Regions from separate parts of the Alteromonas sp. RKMC-009 genome, predicted to be linked through region 3. Evidence: predicted binding sites of a transcription regulator. Region 3 holds the regulator's gene; each other region holds the start of a gene.
The links. The regulator FliA, encoded in region 3, starts transcription of late flagellar genes. The targets are predictions, from matches to a motif close to CTAAAGNTNNNNNNNNNNNNGCCGATA.
Positions count from the first base shown of each region.

Region 1: pomA (flagellar motor protein PomA) is a predicted target of FliA. The motif match lies at 1,972-1,998, and genes of this name have one in related genera.
Region 2: DS731_RS10625 (VC2046/SO_2500 family protein) is a predicted target of FliA. The motif match lies at 2,395-2,421, and genes of this name have one in related genera.

Region 1 covers NZ_CP031010.1:3,154,674-3,158,939, forward strand. The annotation lists gene DS731_RS14010 (SAM-dependent methyltransferase) at 1-201, shown strand, start outside; gene DS731_RS14015 (flagellar motor protein MotB) at 233-1,159, opposite strand; gene pomA (flagellar motor protein PomA) at 1,166-1,927, opposite strand; gene xseB (exodeoxyribonuclease VII small subunit) at 2,164-2,409, shown strand; gene DS731_RS14030 (farnesyl diphosphate synthase) at 2,461-3,354, shown strand; gene dxs (1-deoxy-D-xylulose-5-phosphate synthase) at 3,387-4,266, shown strand, end outside.
Region 2 covers NZ_CP031010.1:2,406,752-2,411,017, forward strand. The annotation lists gene DS731_RS10615 (DMT family transporter) at 1-694, shown strand, start outside; gene DS731_RS10620 (response regulator) at 668-2,308, opposite strand; gene DS731_RS10625 (VC2046/SO_2500 family protein) at 2,430-2,936, shown strand; gene trhO (oxygen-dependent tRNA uridine(34) hydroxylase TrhO) at 3,054-4,052, shown strand; gene DS731_RS10635 (EF-hand domain-containing protein) at 4,112-4,266, shown strand, end outside.
Region 3 covers NZ_CP031010.1:1,517,414-1,521,679, reverse strand. The annotation lists gene DS731_RS06605 (chemotaxis protein CheA) at 1-1,071, opposite strand, end outside; gene DS731_RS06600 (protein phosphatase CheZ) at 1,084-1,830, opposite strand; gene cheY (chemotaxis response regulator CheY) at 1,865-2,248, opposite strand; gene DS731_RS06590 (RNA polymerase sigma factor FliA) at 2,296-3,024, opposite strand; gene DS731_RS06585 (MinD/ParA family protein) at 3,021-3,887, opposite strand; gene flhF (flagellar biosynthesis protein FlhF) at 3,884-4,266, opposite strand, start outside.

The DNA.
Region 1 (4,266 bases), 1.6 Mb from region 3:
AGGACGCTGGATGACTGGTACAAAGCTTTCATCAATGCCAAAGAGCCGCTGATGCAGGATGGTTATGACGAGCGCTTCATGCGCATGTGGACTTACTATCTTAAATATTGCGAAGGCGGATTTCTGGAACGGACTATCTCCACAGTTCAGCTGGTCCTGTCAAAACCTCACTTCAGAGACACAATACAACGGGGAGCGTAGCGCTTCAGCGCTGCGCCCTTCTCCCGCCCTGCTATTCTTCCAGTACCGAAATAGGTTCAGACAATAACGGTTTGCCCTGATTGATGTTAATTTCTACCCGGCGGTTGCGGGCACGGTCGTCAGCAGTGGCTGCGTTTTCAACCAGAGGTTTGGTGTCAGCCAGACCGGTCACGGACATGCGTGACTCATCAAATCCCGGCGCTTTGCGGATCTCTTCCGCCACGGCCACAGCGCGTTGTGCTGACAAATCCCAGTTAGAGCGGTACAACTCATTGGCAATATGCTGGCCGTCACTGTGTCCTGATATTTCTATTTCACCGGGCATTTCTGCGAGTAAAGTGCCAATTTTTCTCAACACGGGCTTAAACTGAGGCTGCAAAAATGCCGAACCTGCGGAAAATGAACCGTTTTCTCTGATCCGGATTGTCAGTTGCTGACCCAAAGACTCCATTTCAATAGAGCCGTCCGCCACTTCTTTTTGCAGTTGTTCAGCCACCTTCTTCATCATTTCGTTGTCCTGCTCTTTGTCAGAGCTTTGTGATGATGAAGCCGCAGAGTCTGATGCAGTTTGCTGAGCCTGACCACCACGCTGGGACCCGCGCTGTGTTTGCCGGCCACCGGATGAGTCCTCATCGCCTGCCTGAAACTCCAGCGTTGGCTGAGTCATATCGATGGTTTGCTGCTGAATGGTTTCAATAGGCGTCGGATCCGGACGGCCCGGGCGAAACTCCATCGCGATAACACTGGTTCCTTTGGGAATGTCTTTAACTTCAATTTTATTCTGCACGCCGAAGGCAAACTTCATAGAGCCGGCGATTTGCTTAAATTTCAGTACATCCATTTCCGAGAAAGACAGCAGCAGAACGAAGAAGCACATCAACAGTGACATCAGGTCAGCGAACGTCCCCATCCACGCCGGCAGGCCGGGAGGGGGACATTTAGGGCATTCATCTGACATAGCAGATTACTCCTCGTCCCCGCCGCCACGTTTGCCGGCAGCGATGTAGTTTTTCAAAATTCCCTCAATGACTTTCGGGTTCTGACCGTCAGCAATACCGACGATACCGTCAAGGACCAGAGACTGATTAAGTTTCTCTTCCTCTTTACGGTTTTCCAGTTTAGCGGCAATCGGCAAACAGATAACGTTTGCCAGGAAGGCACCGTAAAGCGTTGTTAAAAGTGCTACCGCCATGGCAGGACCGATTGATTTTGGGTCATCCATGTTTGATAGCATGGCAACCAGACCAACCAGTGTACCGATCATCCCCATCGCCGGCGCAACATCGGCCAGACCTTTAAAAATAGAACCACCGAACTCATGGCGCTCAGTGGTCATCTGAATATCTTTTTTCAGCGTTTCTCTGACCACTTCAATGTCGTGGCCATCTACCAGCATATCTACGCCCTTTTGCATAAAGGCATTATCGATTTCGGCTTCTTCCAGTGCGAGAAACCCGCCTTTACGGGCCGCATCTGCCATTTCAACGATTTTTTCAATCAGCACTTCCGGCGGATCGATTTTGAACATGAATGCTTTGCCGGCCACTTTACCGGCACCGAAAAACTGACCCAGCGTAAACTGAGACATCACTACGAAGATAGAACCACAGAATACAATGAGCACTGAGGCAACATCGACGAACATGCCCAAATCCCCACCCAGGATCATGGCCATGACAATAAAGCCGATACCACCTAACATGCCTATGACGGTTGCTAAATCCACTTATTGCTCCTCAAAAAACTCTCTTATCGCGATGCCATTAACTCTATCGGCCGGTATTATGAATTCTATAATCAAAATACAAGATTACCAGATGAATGCTGATTATTAGGTATCGTCAATAAAACCAGAGAGATACCCGCCGTTTGACCACACAGGAACAGGACAAACCAATTGACCCCGCGTGCCTGCCCGGTTAATGTGCGCGATTATCATTAAAACTGCACCGGATATCCGACGTGACCACAGAAAAAACGCCATCTGCGCCCTCTTTTGAAGCATCACTGGCAGAACTTGAAGCCATCGTGACGGAAATGGAATCGGGAGAATTGCCGCTGAATGAAGCTTTAGAAAAATTCGAACGTGGCGTAAAATTATCCCGTCTGAGTCAACAGGCTCTCGCGCAGGCAGAACAGAAAGTCAAAATATTGCTCGCTGAGCAAGGTGAACAAACGCTGGTTGATTTCACCCCTTCTGAAGACTGATAAAATCTGGCGGAGAGACCGCTCCGCTCCACCTTGTTATACAGGTAATTCATGACAAATATTGACAGCTTACGTCAGAAGATTAAGCACGACACTGACGAAAGCTTGCTGCGCCTCGTTGCCGCACTTCCTGATCACGCACCACAACTTCGCGCAGCCATGGAATATGCGCTCCTTGCCGGTGGCAAACGTATGCGTCCGTTACTGGTACATATCATCGGTAACACACTGGATATTCCCGGTCAGGATCAGGCCGCAGTGAGCATGGCGATAGAATGCATTCATGCTTATTCTCTGGCTCATGACGACCTGCCGGCAATGGACGATGACGATCTTCGCCGCGGAAAGCCCACCTGTCACATTCAGTTTGATGAGGCGACGGCTATCCTTGCCGGAGATGCCTTGCAAACCCTGGCGTTCAGTATTCTTGCTGATGCTCCCATGAGCGACTTCGCCAATGGTCAGCGCGCAAAACTGGTCAGTATTCTTGCCAGAGCCTCTGGATACGCCGGCATGTGCGGTGGCCAGGCGATAGACCTTGCAGCTACCGGTTCCACGATAGACATTGCGTCCCTTACCCGCCTGCATCGCCTTAAAACCGGCGCATTGCTGCAGGCCTGCGCGGAAATGATTACGGTACTTTGCAGTGATCTTAAACCGGAGCACCGGGAAGCACTGACGGGTTACGCGGGAGACATGGGACTGGCCTTTCAAATTCAGGATGACATTCTGGATGTGGAAGGTGATGCCGAAGTCACCGGCAAACCGCAGGGTTCCGATATTGAACTTGGCAAAAATACGTTTCCGGCATTACTGGGAATGGCACAGGCGAAGGCTGAATTAAACCGTCTTCATGCCAGTGCCCTTCAAGCTTTAGACAGTTTGCCCTACAATACCGGATTGCTGTCTGAGTTTACGGACCTGATGGTAAAACGGACATACTGATTTATGCTAAACAACATAATGAAACGATAACAATGAGTTTAGAATTAACGCACTATCCTGTTCTGGCACAGGCACTGACGCCGGATGAACTCAGAAAGCTGCCACAGGAAAAACTCCGTGAACTGGCTGATGAGTTGCGACAGTTTTTACTGGCTTCAGTTAGTCAGACCAGTGGCCATTTTGCTTCCGGCCTTGGCACAGTAGAACTGACCGTGGCTTTACACTATGTGTATAACACCCCATTCGACCGTTTATTGTGGGATGTTGGCCATCAGGCTTACCCGCATAAAATTTTGACCGGCCGTGCCGGCCGCATGTCGACGATCCGACAAAAAAATGGTCTGCACCCGTTCCCGTGGCCCCCGGAAAGTGAGTACGACACCTTTGCTGTCGGTCACTCGTCTACATCCATCAGCGCCGCACTGGGTATGGCTGTCGCAGCAGATAAAGAAGGCAAAGACCGTAAAGTGGTTGCTGTTATCGGCGACGGTGCGATGACAGCAGGTATGGCGTTTGAAGCGTTGAACCATGCCGGGGACATAAACAAAGACCTGGTGGTGGTACTTAACGACAATGAGATGTCTATCTCGGAAAATGTCGGTGCACTGAACAGTCACCTGGCCCGTCTGCTTACCGGTAACTTTTTCAATAAAATCCGCGATGGCGGTAAAAAGCTGCTGAGTAATGTTCCGCCGATTAAAGAGTTTGCCAGCCGTGCAGAAGAGCACATCAAAGGCATGGTAGTGCCGGGCACTATTTTTGAAGAGCTCGGGTTTAATTACATTGGTCCCATTGACGGCCATGATGTTAATGGCATGGTCGATACCCTGCGCAACATGCGTCAGTTCTCAGGCCCGCACATCCTGCACGTAGTTACACGAAAAGGGAAAGGCTACCCGGTAGCGGAACAGG
Region 2 (4,266 bases), 890 kb from region 3:
TGTCACCAACGTTATGGGATTAAATTACCTCAGTGCGTCCAGTGCCCAGGTTCTCATGCAAATCGCGCCATTTGTGCTGATGACCGGCGGGGTGTTGTTGTATAAAGAGTCGTTTACCAAAGTGCAGTTTGCCGGTGCGGGACTTCTGATCCTCGGGTTGGGATTGTTTTTCAATCAGCGGTTGCCTCAAATATTTGCCTCAGAAACAGAAAGCATTGCCGGCCTGTTCATCATCGCCGGTTCAGCTGTCGCATGGGCTATTTATGCACTGGCGCAAAAACCATTGTTACGCACTTTATCAGCAAGACAACTCACACTCATTATGTATGCCGCAGGTGGCCTGTTACTTATTCCGCTGAGTACCCCGACAGAGCTGATGTCCATGGACGGTCTGCAAATGGCTGCACTGGTGTTTTGCTGCCTGAATACACTGGTTGCCTATGGAGCTTTCACCGAGGCGATGCGTGTCTGGTATGCGTCTAAGGTATCCGCCGTGCTGGCAGTACAACCGGTCTTTACTTTTATCAGTATGACGTTAGCTGAGAAAATTATGCCTGATACCTTTCACCAGCCGGAACTGGACACGGTTGCATATGGCGGGGCATTACTGGTGGTCACCGGCTCGATGATGGCCGCGCTGGGAAAGAAAAAGCCTGTCAAAGTGTTATCAGGCAGCCTTTCCGGTAAGCCCTGATAATTCTGCTCTCAGTTCCTCAAACTTTTGCAGGAACTGAGGCTTCATGAACATACCATCCAGCAGTTTCAGTAACCGCTTGCTGTCTGTTAATAAAGCCGGCTGCTCTTTAGTATCGGTGTTCAGCAGTTTAATCACGCATTGCAGCAGGTTGAGGGCAACCCCGGTATTCACCGGCGCAAACTGCAGGGCTTTGGTGAAAGACGTGCGTGCCGCTTTAAAATCGCCCTGCTGATAATGTTCAATGCCTTCTTTGTTATGCATAGAGTAAAGCTGTTGTTTTTCAGCAGCCTTTTGCTTGTCGGTATCCAGCATCTGTCTTACAGAATCGTGCACATTACCTGATCGAATTACATTCACCAGAGCGTCTGCTTCATCATATTCGCCGATGGCATACATCACTTTTAAACTGTCCGGCGCATAGGTTTGCGGATAAGACTCGTATTTTTGCTGTATCGCTTCCTGGCCACTGTTCAACGCCCGCTTGGCTTCAATGAGCTTTCCTTCAATACTGTGAAGCCTGGCTGTGAATATTTGTTCATAGATCACGAAATCGAATTCGTCGTTATTACGGCTGAGGTAATCGTCAAATTTACCCCGCTGCACGGCAAGATGAGCTTCCTGCTGATAGCGGTTACGGGTTTTCTTATCTTCAGCGTTTTCCGCTACTTCCAGAATACTGCGAATGTAGCTGCACCAGATATCCGCATGCTCTTTCACCGTTTTTCGGGACAACAACCAGATTGCCTGCGCACTTTCACTGGCCAGCACAAAATCTTTGTGTTGACGGGCGATATGACAGGCAATGTGATGACGCTCTGTGCAGTAAGGGGAAATTTTGATGGCATGACGTATGGTTTCTGCAGCCCGCTCAGTGTCGTTATTGAGTAACTGGCATTCTGCCACCACGTCATAAGCTTCGGCACTGAAACGGTTACGTTGCAGAACACTTTGTGCCATAGAAAGGGCCTTGTCCCGCTCATTCATTTTTAACCAGTTTTTAGCCAGTGCCAGTTGCAACCAGGGCACAGGTCTGTCTGTATCAAAATCGCTCAGTACATTCAGAGCACCGGCGAAATCTTTCTGTTGCCAGCAAATGCCGGTGAGCAGTTGTGCAACCGAACCACGGTAAGGCCGGTTAGTAGCAAGTAACTTTTCCGCCTGCTTTCGGGCAAGGGCAGTATCGCCTTCATGGAGCGCATGATAAACGGGCAGCAGGGCCTGGCGTTTTTTCCAGGCACGTTCAAGACGGGTTTTCAGCTGGTTCTGGGAAAAGGGTTTTATCAGGTAGTCGTCAGGTCCGCGATCAATAGAGCCCAGTACGAAGGGGCGGGTGCTGTCAGCACTGATCAACATCACAATGGCTGAGGGTTTTGCAAGTTTCTGACTACGCAGCTCTTCGATAAATTCAAAACCGTTCTTTTTGTCAGAGCCCAGATGAAGGTCGCTGATGATGATATCAAACTTGCGTTTCCGGCACAGGGATAACGCCTGCTCTGCGGAGGATTTCGTGACAACTTCGGTTGCACCCATAGAATGCAGCAGACCCCGCAAAACCAGCAGAAAAGGGCGCTGATCTTCTATAATCAGTACACGTTTATCTGCGTAATTCATCTACCTGTTACCCTGAAACCAGACTTTAGTATAATGATCGGACCATTACGCCTAAAGTTCAAGTATGTAAATTTGTACGGATCTGTCTTTAGTTATCCCGGTCAATGCCGATAAGCACAGTATGAGTACACCTGATTTACCCTTTGACTCTGGCCGGCTACCGGCACTGATCCCTGATCGTGAATGGAACGGGGAGCTTGCCCGTGCGGCAGGTAAAGGCGCGCAGTTCTCCCTTTTCCTTGCCATGCATTGTCAGCCCGGTGCTGAGCACTTTTCACTGTTACCCGCAGAGGCAGACGGGGTTACCGGCGATCCTCATTTTCCCGACCGTCTGAATCACTATAAACGGTCACCGCTTAAACCCTCTGATGCAGACTATCTGGCGCTCAATACTACGGCAAAGATGGCGAATTCCGGCTCAGCGGCGGCCTTTTCATTATGGCAGTCTATGCATCCTGATCCGTTAAGTGCCCATGACAATGCCACGCTCATTCCTCCCGAAGTTAAGGAAAATTGCAGTCTGGCAACCCGTATGCGGTTGCAGCATATTTCCCGCACGCCGGAACCAGTAGACGAAACTATGCTGGATGAGGTGATAAGTGGTTCTTCCTCATTGCTGACTGCCTGAAAAACGCTTATTTTTTGTTAGGTCCTGAGCTGATTTGGAAAATCGCAGACGTTCTGGTATATTTCGCGCCGCAATTTGCACTGGTCTTACGCTCCAATCAGCAAAGGTAAATATAAAATGACTCAATATATCGTTTGCGCGATGTACAAATTCGTTGCGCTTGAAAACTACGAAGCTATGCGCCAGCCGCTCCTCGAAAAGATGGAAGAGCAGGGTATCAAAGGCACATTATTGCTTGCCAGCGAAGGCATCAACGGCACAGTTTCCGGTCCCCGGGAAGGGATTGATAATTTACTCGCTTATCTGAACAGCGATCCGCGAATCAACCCTATCTCTTACAAAGAATCCCTGCATGACGAGCAGCCGTTCTACCGCACCAAGGTAAAACTGAAAAAAGAGATTGTGACAATGGGTGTGGAAGGTATTGATCCCCGCCATACGGTGGGTACATACGTGAAACCCAAAGACTGGAACGACCTTATCAGTGATCCTGACGTGCTGGTTATTGATACCCGCAACGATTACGAGATTGAAATCGGTACTTTCAAACATGCCGTCGATCCAAACACAAAGACCTTCCGTGAATTTCCTGACTATGTGAAAGATAACATGGACCCGGAAAAACATAAGAAGGTGGCCATGTTCTGTACCGGCGGTATCCGCTGTGAGAAATCCACGGCTTATCTGAAAGAGCAGGGATTTGACGAGGTTTATCACCTGGAAGGCGGTATTCTGCAATATCTGGAAGATGTACCGGCAGAAGAGTCTTTATGGGAAGGTGACTGTTTTGTATTTGATAACCGTGTTGCGGTGAATCATGATTTACAGAAAAGTCAGTATGATGCCTGCTATGCGTGTCGTTTACCGATTACTGAAGAAGACAAACAGTCTGATAAGTACGAGCCGGGTGTGAGTTGCCCTCATTGTCACGGTACACACAGTGACGACCAGATTGCCCGCTTCCGCGAGCGTGAAAAACAGGTTCAGCTGGCGAAAGCACGCAGCGAAGAGCACGTGGGTTCTGATGCAAGACTGGCAATGGAAAAACGTCGTCAGGAAAAAGCAGAAGAGCAGCGTCAACGTGCGCTGGCAGCAAAACAGGCACAGGTTAAGTAGACAGCCGGGAAGTTGGGTTGTACACTTTGTTCATAAGTCGTAATTAATCAGGACATTAAGTGAGCACCCAACTTACAGAAGAAAAAATCGCAGAAATCAAAAGTGATTTCAGCTTCTTTGATAAAGACGGTAACGGTCAAATCGATCTGCCTGAATTTATTGAACTGCTGACCGTATTGTCGCCGAAAACGAAAATGAGCCATGTGGAAGAAGG
Region 3 (4,266 bases):
TGCGGGCTTGGAAGGGGCAGCGGGTGCGGCTGGCGCAGCCGGAGCCGCTTTTGCGGCCGGAGCAGGTGCAGCAGCTTTAGCAGGTTGAGCCGGCTTGGCAGGCTCTGCAGGTTTAGACTGTTCCGCTTTGGCAGCCTGAACGGCTTTGGTTGCCTGAGTGTCGACTTCAACACCACCGGCAATGCCGGGTCCCTGACCTTTACCGTGTAACTGGTCAAGCAAAGCTTCAAATTCGTCATCGGTGATTTCGTCACCGTCAGAACCGGCTGCAGCCTGTTCCGCTGCCGGTGCTGCGGCCGCCGGTGTAGCGGCAGGTGCGGCATCGCCACCAAACTGTCCTTTACCGTGAAGCTCGTCTAACAGAGCCTCAAATTCATCATCGGTGATATCTTCGCCATCTCCGCCAGCGGCTGCTGCCGGAGCGGGCGCAGGTGCAGCTGGCTTTGCAGGTGCATCTGCCGACGGTCTGCCGGGCGCACCGGAACCATGCAGCTGGTCCAGTAATGCTTCAAATTCATCTTCGCTGATATCTTCAATGCTGTTATCACCGGCAGGCTCTGCAACAGCGGCGGCTTCCGGTGCAACCGGTACCTCTTCAACTATCAGCTCAGGTTCTTCTGCTACCGGCACTTCTTCTGCCGGTGCTGCCGTTTCCCCGCCAAAAATATTTTCGCCGGGGGCTTCTGGCTTGCTCAACTTATGCAGAACATCAACAAGATTTGAATCAGCGGCTTCGAGTGGCTCACGGGCTTTTACCCGCTCAAACATTTCCACTACGACGTCTGTCGCTTGCAGAATGACATCCATTAATTCCGGCGTCAGTGTACGCTGGCCATTACGCATTACGTCAAAGACGTTTTCTGCGCCGTGACAAATCTCAACCAGTTCAGTCAGAGATAAGAAACCTGCGCCACCTTTTACCGTGTGATATCCACGGAAAATCGCGTTGAGGAGGTCAGCGTCTTCCGGATTATTCTCCAGGTCAACTAACTGTTCCTGTAATTGTTCCAGGATTTCTCCGGCTTCGACCAGAAAGTCCTGTAATATATCCTCATCAACATCAAACGACATTCATTCGCTCCCCTAAAAACCAAGGCTCGACAGGAGATCATCCACGTCATCCTGGCCTTGTACTACGTCATCCCGCTTCTCAGCGTTCATGATTGGCCCTTCCGCTTCAACAGCGTCCGGCTTGTTCGTGGTGCTCTGTGCTTTAACAGGTGCATCCCGTTCACCGAACACGGTCAGCATGTTCACAAGGCTGTCTTCGACTTCTTTCACCAGGTCAATCACTCTGCGAATAACCTGGCCTGTCAAATCCTGATAACCCTGTGCCATTAATACTTCGGTCAAAAGGCTGTTAAGTTTAGAAGAATCTTTCGACATGTCCTTAAACAGGGCGTCGATATCCATACATAAACTCTTGAATTCACCGAGCTCAATCTGACGGGTCATAAGCTTTTGCCATTCAGGCTCAAGGGTTGTGATCCGGTCTGATAAAGATTCAGCAATTGGCATACAGGACTCAACAGCGTCCATTGTAGTATTAGCCGCTTTTTCAGTTTCTTCAATTACGTAGGTGAGACGCGTTTGCGCATCAGGAATATCATCATTAGCCAGACCAGCAATACGCTCGTCTAACTGGAAGGTGTTGAGGGCGTCATGAAGTTGACGGGTAAGTTTGCCAACTTCAGCAAAAAGTTCGACAGACTCTTTGGCAGATACGGCCTCAAGCAGGGCGTTGGCGGATTCATCATCACCCTGCTCAAGATATGCTACCAGTTGTTTTGCTTCTTCGAGCGAAATAGGGACTTTTTTAGTAGGAGACATCCAGTAATCCTCTTCTCTGGCGGGAGCGGCTGGATCAACCTAAACGCTCAAAAATCTTGTCGAGTTTTTCCTTAAGTGTAGCGGCTGTGAAAGGCTTCACAACATATCCGTTTACACCTGCCTGTGCTGCAGCAACGATTTGCTCTTTTTTCGCTTCAGCTGTCACCATCAATACTGGCAAATGCTTGAGTTTGTCGTCAGCACGTATAGCGCGTAACAGGTCGATACCCTGCATACCTGGCATGTTCCAGTCGGTCACGACAAATTCAAAGTCGCCTTGCTGGAGCATGGGGAGGGCCGTACTTCCATCGTCAGCTTCCTGAATATTGGAAAATCCAAGATCTTTAAGCAGGTTCTTTATGATTCGTCTCATAGTAGAGAAGTCGTCTACTACAAGAATTTTCATACTCTTGTCCAAAATAGCCTCCGGTGAGGATTATCAATCGTTATTAATATTAGTATGTTTTATTCTTCTGCCTGCCATGATTGCATTCGGGCTTTTAGTTTTAACATGGCCTGGCTATGAATCTGGCTGACCCTTGACTCACTGACTTCAAGAACTTCACCGATTTCACGTAAATTCAGTTCTTCATCATAGTACAGGGACAGTACAATTGCTTCCCGTTCAGGTAATGTTGTGATGGCATGTGCCAACGCCTTTTGAAACGCCCCCTGCATTAAATCTTCGAGGGGTGAATCATTACCTTTATTCTGTTCTGTGCTGATTACATCTTCTGATACACCCAGGTCTTCAATACCGACAAGTTTACCGGCATTCACCTCGTTAAGCATTTGATGATAATCATTAATACTGACATTTAGCTTAGCAGCAATTTCTGTATCACGCGCGTCTCTGCCAGTTTCTCTTTCAACTTGTGTTATGGCTTCCGTAATAGCACGGCTATTTTTATGCACTGAACGGGGTGTCCAGTCGCCCTTACGGATTTCATCCAGCATAGCACCACGAATACGGATACCTGCGAAGGTTTCGAAACTGGCCCCTTTCGAGCCGTCGAAATTTCTGGCTGCTTCCAGCAATCCGATCATCCCTGCCTGAATCAGGTCATCCACCAGCACACTGGCAGGCAAACGCGCCATCAGGTGATGGGCAATACGTTTTACAAGGGATGCATGGCGCTCGACCAGCTGCGACTTGTCGGTCTGCTGCTGGTAAGCTGCCGCTTTACTATTCAACGTTGGCTTCCTACTGCTTGCTTCGTCACCAGTTGTTCAATGAAAAATTCCAGGTGACCACCCGGCTGAGCCGGTACCGGCCAGTTAAGCGCTTTGGTGGCTAACTGACTAATCGCGACGGCCGCAGGAGAACCGGGAAATGCATCCACAATAGCGGTTTGCTTTCTGACTGCCCGACGAATATTTTCGTCGAAAGGTACAGTTGCCACCAATTCTAGTGCCACATCCAGGAATCTGCCTGTCACTTTTGATAATTTACTGAATAATTCCTGCCCTTCACGAATGTCCCGAACCATGTTTGCCACAATTTTGAAGCGGAACACACCGTGTTCACGGTTCAATATTTTAATCAGTGCATAGGCATCGGTCAGAGAAGTCGGTTCGTCACAAACCACTACCATGATGTCCTGCGAGGCACGGGAGAAACTCAGTACCATATCGGAAATACCGGCAGCGGTATCTACAATCAGCACGTCAATCTGCGACCGTAACTCACTGAAAGCACGGATTAATCCGGCATGTTCTGTAGGCGATAACTCGGTCATTGCCTGAGTACCTGAAGTCGCCGGAGCTATTTTAATACCGTGAGGTCCGGTTACCAGAACATCATCAAGTGTGCATTCACCGGATAATACGTGAGAAAGGTTCTTCTCAACACGCAAACCCAGCATGACGTCAACGTTCGCTAATCCTAAGTCGGCATCGAGTACCATGACCCGCTTACCTTGCTTGGCCATAGCAATCGCCGTGTTTAATGTAATGTTGGTTTTACCAACACCACCTTTGCCGCCGGTAACGGCAATAACCTTTATGAGGCGTGATTGATTCATCTTTCGTAAGCTACTCGCTTGATCTTCGATCATACTGCCTGAACTGAATTAACTTCATGATTACGCTTAGTATGATTCAAACCGTACTTTTTATAAAGCTTTGCAGCGGCAGATACGAGAGATTTTGCATCAGCAACTTTAATATCTTCAGGTACCTGCTGCCCGTCGGTCACATAACTAACTGGCAATTGCTGTTCAACAGCAACACTTAAAACCTCACCCAAACTGTAGCATTCATCAACTTTCGTGAAGATACATCCGTCAAGCTTAACGGAATTATACGCTTCAATGATGCGTTGCAATGCAGGATATTGGGTATTTGCCTGCGCAACCAGGTATTTACGGACAGGTTGCATTTGTCCGTGATTAAATTGACCAAGTTGCTTAATTAAACGACTGTCGCGCTGACTGA